3 regions of the Bacillus bruguierae genome follow, and region 3 is predicted to be linked to each of the others. Evidence: riboswitches for the same ligand, from Rfam matches in the RefSeq annotation. Region 3 holds a riboswitch; each other region holds the start of a gene.
What was found. A riboswitch is a leader RNA that binds a small molecule or an ion and turns the genes downstream of it on or off. The one in region 3 is predicted to bind cyclic di-AMP.

Region 1 (3,282 bases), on a different contig from region 3:
TAATAGAAATAAAACATGTTTTTTCATTTTAATGTCATCTCCTTTTTGCTTAATTAATACCTTTGTAAAATGGCTAAATTCCATTTTAAATACTTTACTAAAAGTGAGTATAAATGTTTTATTGCATAGTAAGATACTCCAGCAATTGTTAAATCAATGAGAAAAGCTACAAATACACTATAAACATCTGAAAAATAAATTTGTAGTAAAATATGGGGATAATCAAAAAATACATTGTGGTAATTTATAGAAAAGTATAATAATTTGTAGAAAATCATGGCATTTTATAGAAGGTAATAATATAAGAATAATTAAAAAATATGTAAAATAACTTATTGTTGGTTCTTGCCACCTCTATTGAGACTTCATACTTAGTGTCGGTAATTATGTCATAATGAAATTTTGGGAAAGTTGGTACGACATAACTTATTTATGAAATAGCTTCTTCTTCAATTAACGGGGGAGATTTGCCCGAAAAGAGGGATATATCATTGTGAAAGTAATATGAGGTTGAGTTTAGGAGGTGTATAGTTAATGATTAAAAAATGTAGAACTTGAATCAGAATCATGGTTCATAATCCGAATGTATAGCAAAACTGCGTAAAAATATGCCACCCGATTGTATGTTATTTCTATTTCTCGTACCTTCTGTATTTTCTTAGCGGGATTATTCTTAATGACTTCACATTCAAATCATATAATTAAGAAAAGCACGAATACGTTGCAACTTAGAGTTTGTAGTGGCTGCGTTGTTCCCCTTCTTTTGATAATACAAGATATATTGCTTCATAATACTTGTAGTATAAATAACATTTTAAAGATGTATATTTTTGCTTGAATAAGTATGTTCTAAAATGATTTGAGAAATCCAGTTAAAATATAGCTACTAAGCCATTTCTGTTCAAAATATATGTACATGGATATTTGTTGTACATTATTTTTGTGGATTTTTTTATATGTGTAGTTGAATGGTTTGTGTAACAATACCACTTCAACTACATATATGCCAACAACTGGAGCGTTTCTTACCTTCTTGCGTTCAGCTCCGGTTTATTGAGCGTTCATTGTTTATGGATTCCACAATTTGTTCTTTTGTGGGACTCCCATATTGCTTGTTAATTTCTTTAGCTAAATTATCTAAAAATTCATCAGATAAAAATGGACTATATTCTTTGAACATTAAAATCCTCCTTTAGCGTAAGTCCTCAAAAATATTGTTCTAAAGCATAATAATATTTATGTTAATAACATTTCCGTTTTCCATGGTTTTAATCTTTTTACATAAAATTTATTTACATTTACTGAACACAGGAGTACTATTATCACAGTTTTAAATTTCTAAATCGCTGAAACCATTAGGTACGGGGGAACCATTTTTGTGGGTTGTTACTTAACTCAAGGGGTGAATCCTTTTAAGGTAGGGCTACTCAAAGGTCCGAATCCGACAGCTAACCTCGTAAGCGTTATATGAGAAGGAAGGTGGAACTTGTGACGCAAGAAAAATAAAGTGTCTACAGGTCTTTTAACTATGACTTGTAGACACTTTTTTATTTTCCATAAATAATAATGCTCTTTTGAGAAAATTCTTTTTTTATGGGTAATATATTATCAAGTTAAAATGTTTAGGCGGTGAGTAATAAATGATTTCATCTATAAAAAGGTTATTAATTGGACGACCTTTAAAATCCACTGAATTAGGTGAACAAAAACTTAACAAAACGAAAGCATTGGCCATACTTTCTTCTGATGCTCTATCATCAGTAGCTTATGGTCCTGAACAAATATTGATTGTATTGGTTACGGTAGGAGCAGCGGCCTTTTGGTATTCAATTCCTATTGCAGTTGGTGTATTAATTCTATTAACAGCGCTCATATTGTCTTATTGTCAAATCATCTATGCTTACCCTCATGGAGGGGGAGCATATGTTGTTTCAAAGAGTAACTTAGGAGTAAATCCGGGCTTAATTGCTGGAGGCTCTCTATTGGTAGATTACATATTAACTGTTGCTGTAAGTGTGTCAGCTGGCACTGATGCTATAACTTCTGCTTTTCCCACCTTACATGATTTTAATGTGGAGATTGCCATTGTATTTGTGATTTTCATTACACTTTTAAATTTAAGAGGGGTAACGGAGTCGGCTTCAATATTAGCTTATCCTGTGTACTTATTCGTTTTAGCTTTGTTCATATTAATTGGAGTGGGTATGTACAAAGTTATAACAGGTGGAGTTTCTCCTGAATTACACACTCCAATAGGTACACCTGTTGCAGGTGTCAGTTTGTTTATTCTTTTAAGGGCGTTTGCTTCAGGAAGTTCTGCCTTAACAGGAGTCGAAGCTATTTCTAATGCCATACCTAACTTCAAAAATCCAGCACCTAAAAATGCTGCTAAAACGTTAATGATGATGGGTATCTTGCTTGCTATCCTGTTTTCAGGAATCGTATATTTAGCCTATTATTATGGCATCACTCCAAGTGGAGAAGTAACCGTAGTTTCGCAAATTGCTGAAGAAATTTTCGGACGGAATTTCATGTACTTCTTTATTCAAGGAACTACAGCTTTAATATTAATCCTTGCAGCAAATACTGGTTATTCTGCTTTTCCTTTACTTGCAGTTAATCTTGCAAAAGATAAGTTTATTCCAAGGATGTTTTTGGCTAGAGGCGACCGATTAGGATATTCAAACGGGATTATCATACTTGGAATTGCTTCTATCATCTTGATTCTTGCTTTTCATGCAGAAACAGAGCATCTTATTCCACTTTATGCAGTCGGAGTATTTCTCCCATTTACTTTGTCTCAATCGGGGATGATGGTTAAATGGTTTAGAGAAAAGTCTAAAGGTTGGATACCTAAATTTATTATAAATACAATGGGTGCCGTAATTAGTTTTACCGTCACATTAATACTCTTTTTAACAAAATTCTCACAGGTTTGGTCAATATTAATATTTCTACCTATCATAGTTTTGCTTTTTCATCGAATTAGAAAGCATTATGAAGCAGTTGGAGACCAACTTAGGCTTACAACCTGTGAAATACCTGTAACCATTGAGGGTAATGTTATGATAGTGCCTGTTGCTGGCATGACTCATGTTGTAGAAAACACCTTAACTTATGCTAAATCTCTTTCTCCTGAACAAATTATTGCTGTACATGTTTCATTTGAAAGAGAAGATGAGAAGAAGTTTGAAGAAAAGTGGAAGAAATGGCAACCTGATATAAGACTGGTGACACTGCACTCTCATTACAGAAGTATCATCAGCCCTCTTACGAAATTTG
Region 2 (3,282 bases), on a different contig from region 3:
TTTGTCTATGTATAAAAATCTGCTGCAAAACCGTGTAACGGATTTAACAGTGAATCCGTATTTATTATCGTTTTCTGTTGATAATAAACGGTTAGTAGTATTTCAAGATGGCCGTGTGCTTGTGCATGGCACAAAGGATATAGCGGAGGCAAAAACGATTTATCATCGTTATTTTGGTTAAAAGGGGTGAGTGAAATGAAAGTGAATAAAGCATTAACGATTGCTGGCTCCGATAGCGGCGGCGGTGCGGGGATTCAAGCAGATTTAAAAACGTTTCAAGAGCTCGGTGTGTACGGTATGACAGCTATTACAGCAATTACGGCTCAAAATACGCTTGGCGTACAAGGGGTGTATCCTGTTCCTGTAGAAGGAATTGAAAAGCAGTTACATTCTATCGGTACGGATGTAACGCCAGATGCAGTGAAACTAGGGATGTTATTTAGTAGTGAAATTATTAAAATCGTAGCTGAAAATATTAAATCATTTTCATGGAATAATATTGTACTAGACCCTGTTATGATTGCCAAAGGCGGAGCATCGTTATTACAACAAGAAGCTGTTTTGGCATTACAAGAACATTTATTGCCGCTTGCAACGGTAATTACGCCGAATGTTCCTGAAGCAGAAGTATTAACAGGAATGAAGATTCATACGATTGAAGACAGTAAAGAAGCGGCGAAGATGCTGCATGATTTAGGTGCAAAGTTTGTCGTTATGAAAGGCGGACATGCAGCTTACCAAGGAAATGAAGTAATTGACTTATTGTTTGATGGAAATGTGTTTATAGAGTATAGAAGTAAACGGATTGCTTCTATACAAACACACGGAAGTGGTTGTACGTTTGCCGCAGCTGTAACAGCAGGACTCGCGAAAGGTTACGAAATTGCAGATGCAGTTCGTGAAGCGAAGAACTTTATTAGTATAGCAATTGAAGATGAGCTGAATATAGGCAGCGGTCACGGACCAACGAATCATTTTGCGTATGGACGTAGAAATATACATGCATAAATATGTATTATTTTGAAAAAGCCAGTTGGGAAAATTGGCTTTTTTTATGTTTACTTTTTCCAAAATTAGGAGTAATATATCAGCCAGAATCTATTTTTAAGAACGCTTAATCCAGACTTTGGAGCGGGGGAACCAACTTTGTGCATTGTCACTTGGGGTGAATCCTTTTTCGAAGGTAGGGCTACTCTCAAAGCCCGAATCCGACAGCTAACTCCGTAAGCGTGTTGAGAGAGGATGGTGCAAGTGAATACAGCAATTCATCGATCCGACTAGCATAAGAGAATTTTAATCTATACTTAAAAATTCTTTTATGTGAAGGAGGATGTAGTGCATGGATGCAGAAAAAGAGTACACGCTCATTTGTGTAGGAGAAGCTGCGAAAGTAAAGAGTTTGAAAGATTTATTACCTTTTCAAGGTGAAATGGTCATTTTTACAGCGAGTGAGTATGTGGTAAGTGAAGTGAAGGCATGTGGATTTCAACAAGCATATTGCTGTCCGGATGATCCGAGCATGATTGTGAACATATGCAAAGGAATTAAAAAAGCGATTTTACTAGGAGATGAATTGTCTACAATTAGCTTCTTCGCTGAACGTATTCGCTCTTCTTTTACCGCGCCTATTACAGTTGTCACGCGAAATAAACAATATCCAAAGCACCTCTATGAAACGATTGGTATTAAGTTAGTGGTGTTTACAACTTGTGATAATATTTCGTTTTTGACTTTAGAGTAGGGGCGGAGGAATCGGATATGAGAGAAGCGATGAAAGTGTTATTGTGCCGTGAATTAGCAAGGCGCTGGGCAGTATCGTTAGAACGAGTACATGAATTAGCAGAACATGATCCATTCTTTCCGAAGCCATATGTGATTCTTCCGCCAGAAGATATCCGTTTATATTTAGAACAAGACATTATCGAATATGAGAAGCGACATGCAGAATTGGTGCAAGTATATATTCGAGGTCGTAACTTACGGTCTTTTTTATAGTTTAGAAGGTTATCTATCAATATGAATTGAAAAACTAGTATAAAAACCTCTTTTTTTAGGTGGGCGAGAGCACCTGGCCGTGCGTAGAAGCGGTCAGGGCTTTTTTGTGCCACGAGCGAGTTGTAAAACAGAGGGAGCAAGCAAGTAGTGGCCCTTTTTTATTCAGCGTGGCAGTGATGTTTATGTTGAAAAAACGGTATAAAACTGCATTTTTTAGGAAGGGCGAGAGGCTCTGGCCGTGTATAGAAGCGGTCAGGGCCTTTTTGTGCCACGAGCGAGGTTTCAAACAAAAGGAGAAGAGTAGGGGTTATGCTGTATTTGACTCATATGCCTGGAAGTTAAATTTGATTTCTAGAGATAATCTTCTTCTTTTATTTGCAAAAGAACGTATACATAATGAAAAAAGAAGAAAATAAAAGAAAAAAGATGATAAAGATGTATTTATCCTTAATGTAAGCGTTTAAAAGGTCTTATACTTTTATATTTTAGCTATTTTACCTCTTTACAAGTGAAATTTAGAGGAGTATATTTACATTCATAAATTGTTCATAAAATTTCCAGAAAACAACCTGATATCGCTGAGTCCAGAAATGGAGCGGGGGAACCAATTTTGTGCATTGTCACTTGGGGTGAATCTTTCATGATGAAAGTAGGGCTACTCTTTAGGCCCGAATCCGACAGCTAACCTCGTAAGCGTTTGGAGAGGAGGTTTACTTTTGTGTTGTTCATTTTCGAACACTGAGTAGATCCTCAGTGTTCTTTTTTATGTTTTTTTATGGAAAAATTTTACATTTGGTGAGGGATGAATCATGTTAGATATTGCTATGATCGGAATTTTAATTGTGTTAGTTGGATCAATGATTGGTCTTGCAGGATGGTCGGATCATGTTGTGAAGGAAGGGAAGAAGCAATGACTATTGCAGTATCCATTATTGTTGGCTTACTTACTGTGTACTTAGTTTATGCGCTATTAAATCCAGAAAAGTTTTAATTAGGAGGAAAGATTTATTATGATTTGGATTGCCGTTTTGGTCACAATGTTATTATTTGTTCTTGTTGCAAAGCCAACCGGGATTTATTTAGAGAAGGCGTTTCAAGGGAATAGCAAATTGGATAAAGTGTTCGGACCTTTTGAAAATATTATTTTTAAAATTTCCGGTGTGAAACCTTATAACCAGAGTTGGAAGCAATACGCATTATCATTAGTTGCGCTTAATGGATTTATGATTGTTGTTGTCTATTTCATACTTCGCCTGCAAGGTGTATTGCCATTAAATCCAGCTCATG
Region 3 (3,282 bases):
AATGTTTTTTGAATCTACAATTACTTCTACTACTAAATTTATATTTGAGTTATCTTGAACAGAGACCATACGTTTTTTCATAATATCTTTACGCATAAGTACTTTTTCTTCTAAACTAATAATCTCTTTCATCTTTTGCTCAATTTGCTTATGCGTTTCATCGATTTTGCGCTGAATTGCATCTTGCTCTTCTTTATTTTTTGCAATTGTATTATTTAAGTCTGATAATTCCTTTTGAATGCCCTCAATGTCTTTCATTACAGCTTGCTTTTCTTTTTCTTTTTGCTGAATGTCATTATTATTATTTTGCAATTGCTGCTGCATGTTGTTTAATTTCTCGTCGTTTGACTCAGCTTTTACAGCAACTGTACTAGTGAAACAAATAAATCCAGCTAATACAAAACTACTGATACGCTTAAAATAGTTCATAATCCGACTCCCTTCTTCTACATTTATACATGATTTATTTTACAGTTTGTTTACAAACTCATTAAATACAGTTTATTTTTTATAACAAAATATAACGAATCATAGAAAAACTGTAATAAACTTATTTTAATATCTTTATTTTTCCATATATACACATTTAAAAATAACACTACAGCCCAATATAAAGCGAAAAATTTCTCAATGAGAAGCCTCCTTATTCTTCATTGAACAAATCGAACTCTTCTGAGCAGATTTCTACTTATTCCTTCATTACTCACAAGTAACGAGATAAAATGAGATTTTAAAAATCTCACTACCTATTATGAAAAGAAACAGAAAATCATAGAAGCTTGGAGAGAAGACTATATAAATCCATTTTAATTTTTCAACATCTTTGTCTAGCTCTGCCTCCTAGGCTCCGCTTTTCTTTATAAGTCGCTGCTATGCAAAATACAACATGACCGCTACTTGCTTGCTCCCTTTGTTTTAAACCTCGCATGTGGCAGGAAAAGGCCCTGACCGCTTCTATGCACGGTCAGATGCTCTCGTCCTCGCCTAAAAAGAAAGGGGGGTTATGTCGGTTTTTCAATTTGCATTTATATATGTTTACAAATTACAAAATCAAATACAAGAATTAGAACATCAAAATGTGATCACTTCATTTTTTTGTAAGAAATTGTCGTCTCCTTTGCGTTTACTCTGATTTTTCTGAATAGTATTATATTTTATATAAATACTTTTTGCTAAATCCATACGGAGCGGAGGAACTATTATTGTAAGCAGTAGCTTACTAGGGGTGAATCTTTTACAGTAGGGTACCCTTCAATCCCCGAGCCCGACAGCTAGCTTCGTAAGCATAACTAGAGAGATTGCCTATGTTATGACTGAAGAAAATCAATGCTAATCTACTACTAAAAAAAAGAGGGATTCATTATGTTCATTGTGACAAATACGCTTTATATAAAAATAGATTGCGAAAACGAAGTACTAAAAGCATTAAAACAATATTATCCATCTCCTAATATGCTAGGTTTTATTAATATAGAAATCTCCTATACAAAACATGTTAGAGATACTACAGAATTCTTTATTCGCACATTATGGAAAACGCAAGAGGACTACCGAGAATGGCTAACTTATCAAAAGAAATCTACTACAATTACATGGCAGCAGCAAATTCAACCATATATCATTTCTTCCAAGTCTAACGCAGTTCAACTACATTAGAATTCTACTAAAAAAGAGTATGGAAGCAATATAGCTTCCATACTCTTCAAAATTAACACACTTTCTTTTCTTGACAGTATAAGTGAATAACATGTTCATTCTTCCGAAACACATCATGTGTTATATTTTACCGCCCGCTCCTCCCGACAACTATAGCTCTTGTGTAAGGAGCCATTCATCATAAAAAACATTCTCATTATACTTCCGCATAAAGGAAGTTCTACTTTATCCCGCATTAACGGACAGTAAGATCCCCACCTCAAGATTCAGAGAGAAGCAAAGAAGATAGGTGGGGGATAACTGCCCGTAAAAGCCCGATTGGTTCAACTAACCGTCAGCGGGGGATGAAGAAAACCCCCACTGACGGAAGTTTCACTTTATTCCATATTTAACGAAAATATTTTTGCTAAATATGGATTTAAAAACATTGCTGTTGGATCTACTGTTTGTCTCACCTCTAAAAAATGATGCAATTTTGGATATACTTGCTGCAACGAATCATATGTCATTGTATGCATTTTTCCCCAATGCGGACGTCCTTCATACTTTTGAAAAATACGTTCTACTGCTTGAAAATAAGGTGTGTACTGCATCCCTCTGTACATATGAACCGCAATATAAGCAGAATCTCTTCCATATGACGGACTAAGCCAAATATCATCTCCTTTTGCATAGCGACATTCAATAGGAAAATGTACTTGAAAATTTTTTTCGTAAATGAGATTATAAATTTCTTCTACTGCTTCTTTCATATATTCTGCTGGAATACTATATTCCATCTCATAAAAACGGACGTTGCGAGCAGTTGCAAACACCTTATAACTTGGACCTACAATTTTGGTATTTGGTACTCCCTTAGCCGATAATTGACTAACACTTTTACTTATAGAAGGAAAAAGGCGACAACTCTCTGATAACAATGAAAAAGCCATATTTTCTATTAAAGCTGTTTTGAGTTTATGCCACTTTAGTTCTCCTCCTACTTCCTCCGTTACGTTTGTAATTTTCACTTGAACATCGTCAGAATATGGAAAGATAAAAAACTCAAAATGACGATTCTTCTTATATTCTTCCAATTTACTCATAACAGTAGCAAATGATTCTTTTTTACTTTCATAAGCAAGTGAATATGCTGGAATGACTTTTAGTTTGACTTTTACAATAATCCCTAGCATGCCAAGTGACAATTGAAACCCCTTCCAATATTGTGGATATTCTTTTTCAGAACACGTGATCACTTCTCCTGATGCAAGAACCGCCGTTACTTCCACAACTTGTGTTGCTAAATTTCCAAGTGAAATTCCTGTTCCATGCGTGCCTGTACTAATTGCCCCAGCAATAGACTGCGCATCAATATCCCCTAAATTCTCTTGTGCATATCCGTTCTCTTGCAATATTTCACCTAACTGATATAGCTTTGTACCTGCCCATACTTCTACAATTAATGTTTGTGAATCAATCCCGCTAATCCCTTGTAATTCATCCAAAGAAATTAAAATCTCTTCAGTTTGAACAAGTGGTGTAAAAGAATGCCCTGAACCAACCACACGAATACGCTTTCCAACTTCTTTTGCAAAATTTACAGCCTGGGCCACTTCTTGAATACTTTTCGGATACATCGTATAC

Region 1: another riboswitch for cyclic di-AMP. It lies ahead of WAZ07_RS04240 (APC family permease); the one in region 3 lies ahead of WAZ07_RS19340 (antibiotic biosynthesis monooxygenase family protein).
Region 2: another riboswitch for cyclic di-AMP. It lies ahead of WAZ07_RS25100 (hypothetical protein); the one in region 3 lies ahead of WAZ07_RS19340 (antibiotic biosynthesis monooxygenase family protein).

Annotation. Positions count from the first base shown of each region.
Region 1 covers NZ_JBAWSX010000002.1:28,840-32,121, forward strand. The annotation lists partial or broken gene WAZ07_RS04230 (NDxxF motif lipoprotein) at 1-27, opposite strand, end outside; gene WAZ07_RS04235 (bacitracin ABC transporter ATP-binding protein) at 1,040-1,180, opposite strand; cyclic di-AMP (ydaO/yuaA leader) riboswitch at 1,335-1,479, shown strand; gene WAZ07_RS04240 (APC family permease) at 1,641-3,282, shown strand, end outside.
Region 2 covers NZ_JBAWSX010000027.1:11,967-15,248, forward strand. The annotation lists gene WAZ07_RS25090 (thiazole biosynthesis adenylyltransferase ThiF) at 1-181, shown strand, start outside; gene thiD (bifunctional hydroxymethylpyrimidine kinase/phosphomethylpyrimidine kinase) at 187-1,008, shown strand; cyclic di-AMP (ydaO/yuaA leader) riboswitch at 1,102-1,246, shown strand; gene WAZ07_RS25100 (hypothetical protein) at 1,340-1,741, shown strand; gene WAZ07_RS25105 (hypothetical protein) at 1,759-1,995, shown strand; cyclic di-AMP (ydaO/yuaA leader) riboswitch at 2,562-2,705, shown strand; gene WAZ07_RS25110 (hypothetical protein) at 2,805-2,909, shown strand; gene kdpF (K(+)-transporting ATPase subunit F) at 2,906-2,986, shown strand; gene kdpA (potassium-transporting ATPase subunit KdpA) at 3,006-3,282, shown strand, end outside.
Region 3 covers NZ_JBAWSX010000013.1:103,147-106,428, reverse strand. The annotation lists gene WAZ07_RS19345 (3D domain-containing protein) at 1-429, opposite strand, end outside; cyclic di-AMP (ydaO/yuaA leader) riboswitch at 1,161-1,302, shown strand; gene WAZ07_RS19340 (antibiotic biosynthesis monooxygenase family protein) at 1,363-1,656, shown strand; gene WAZ07_RS19335 (D-arabinono-1,4-lactone oxidase) at 2,034-3,282, opposite strand, start outside.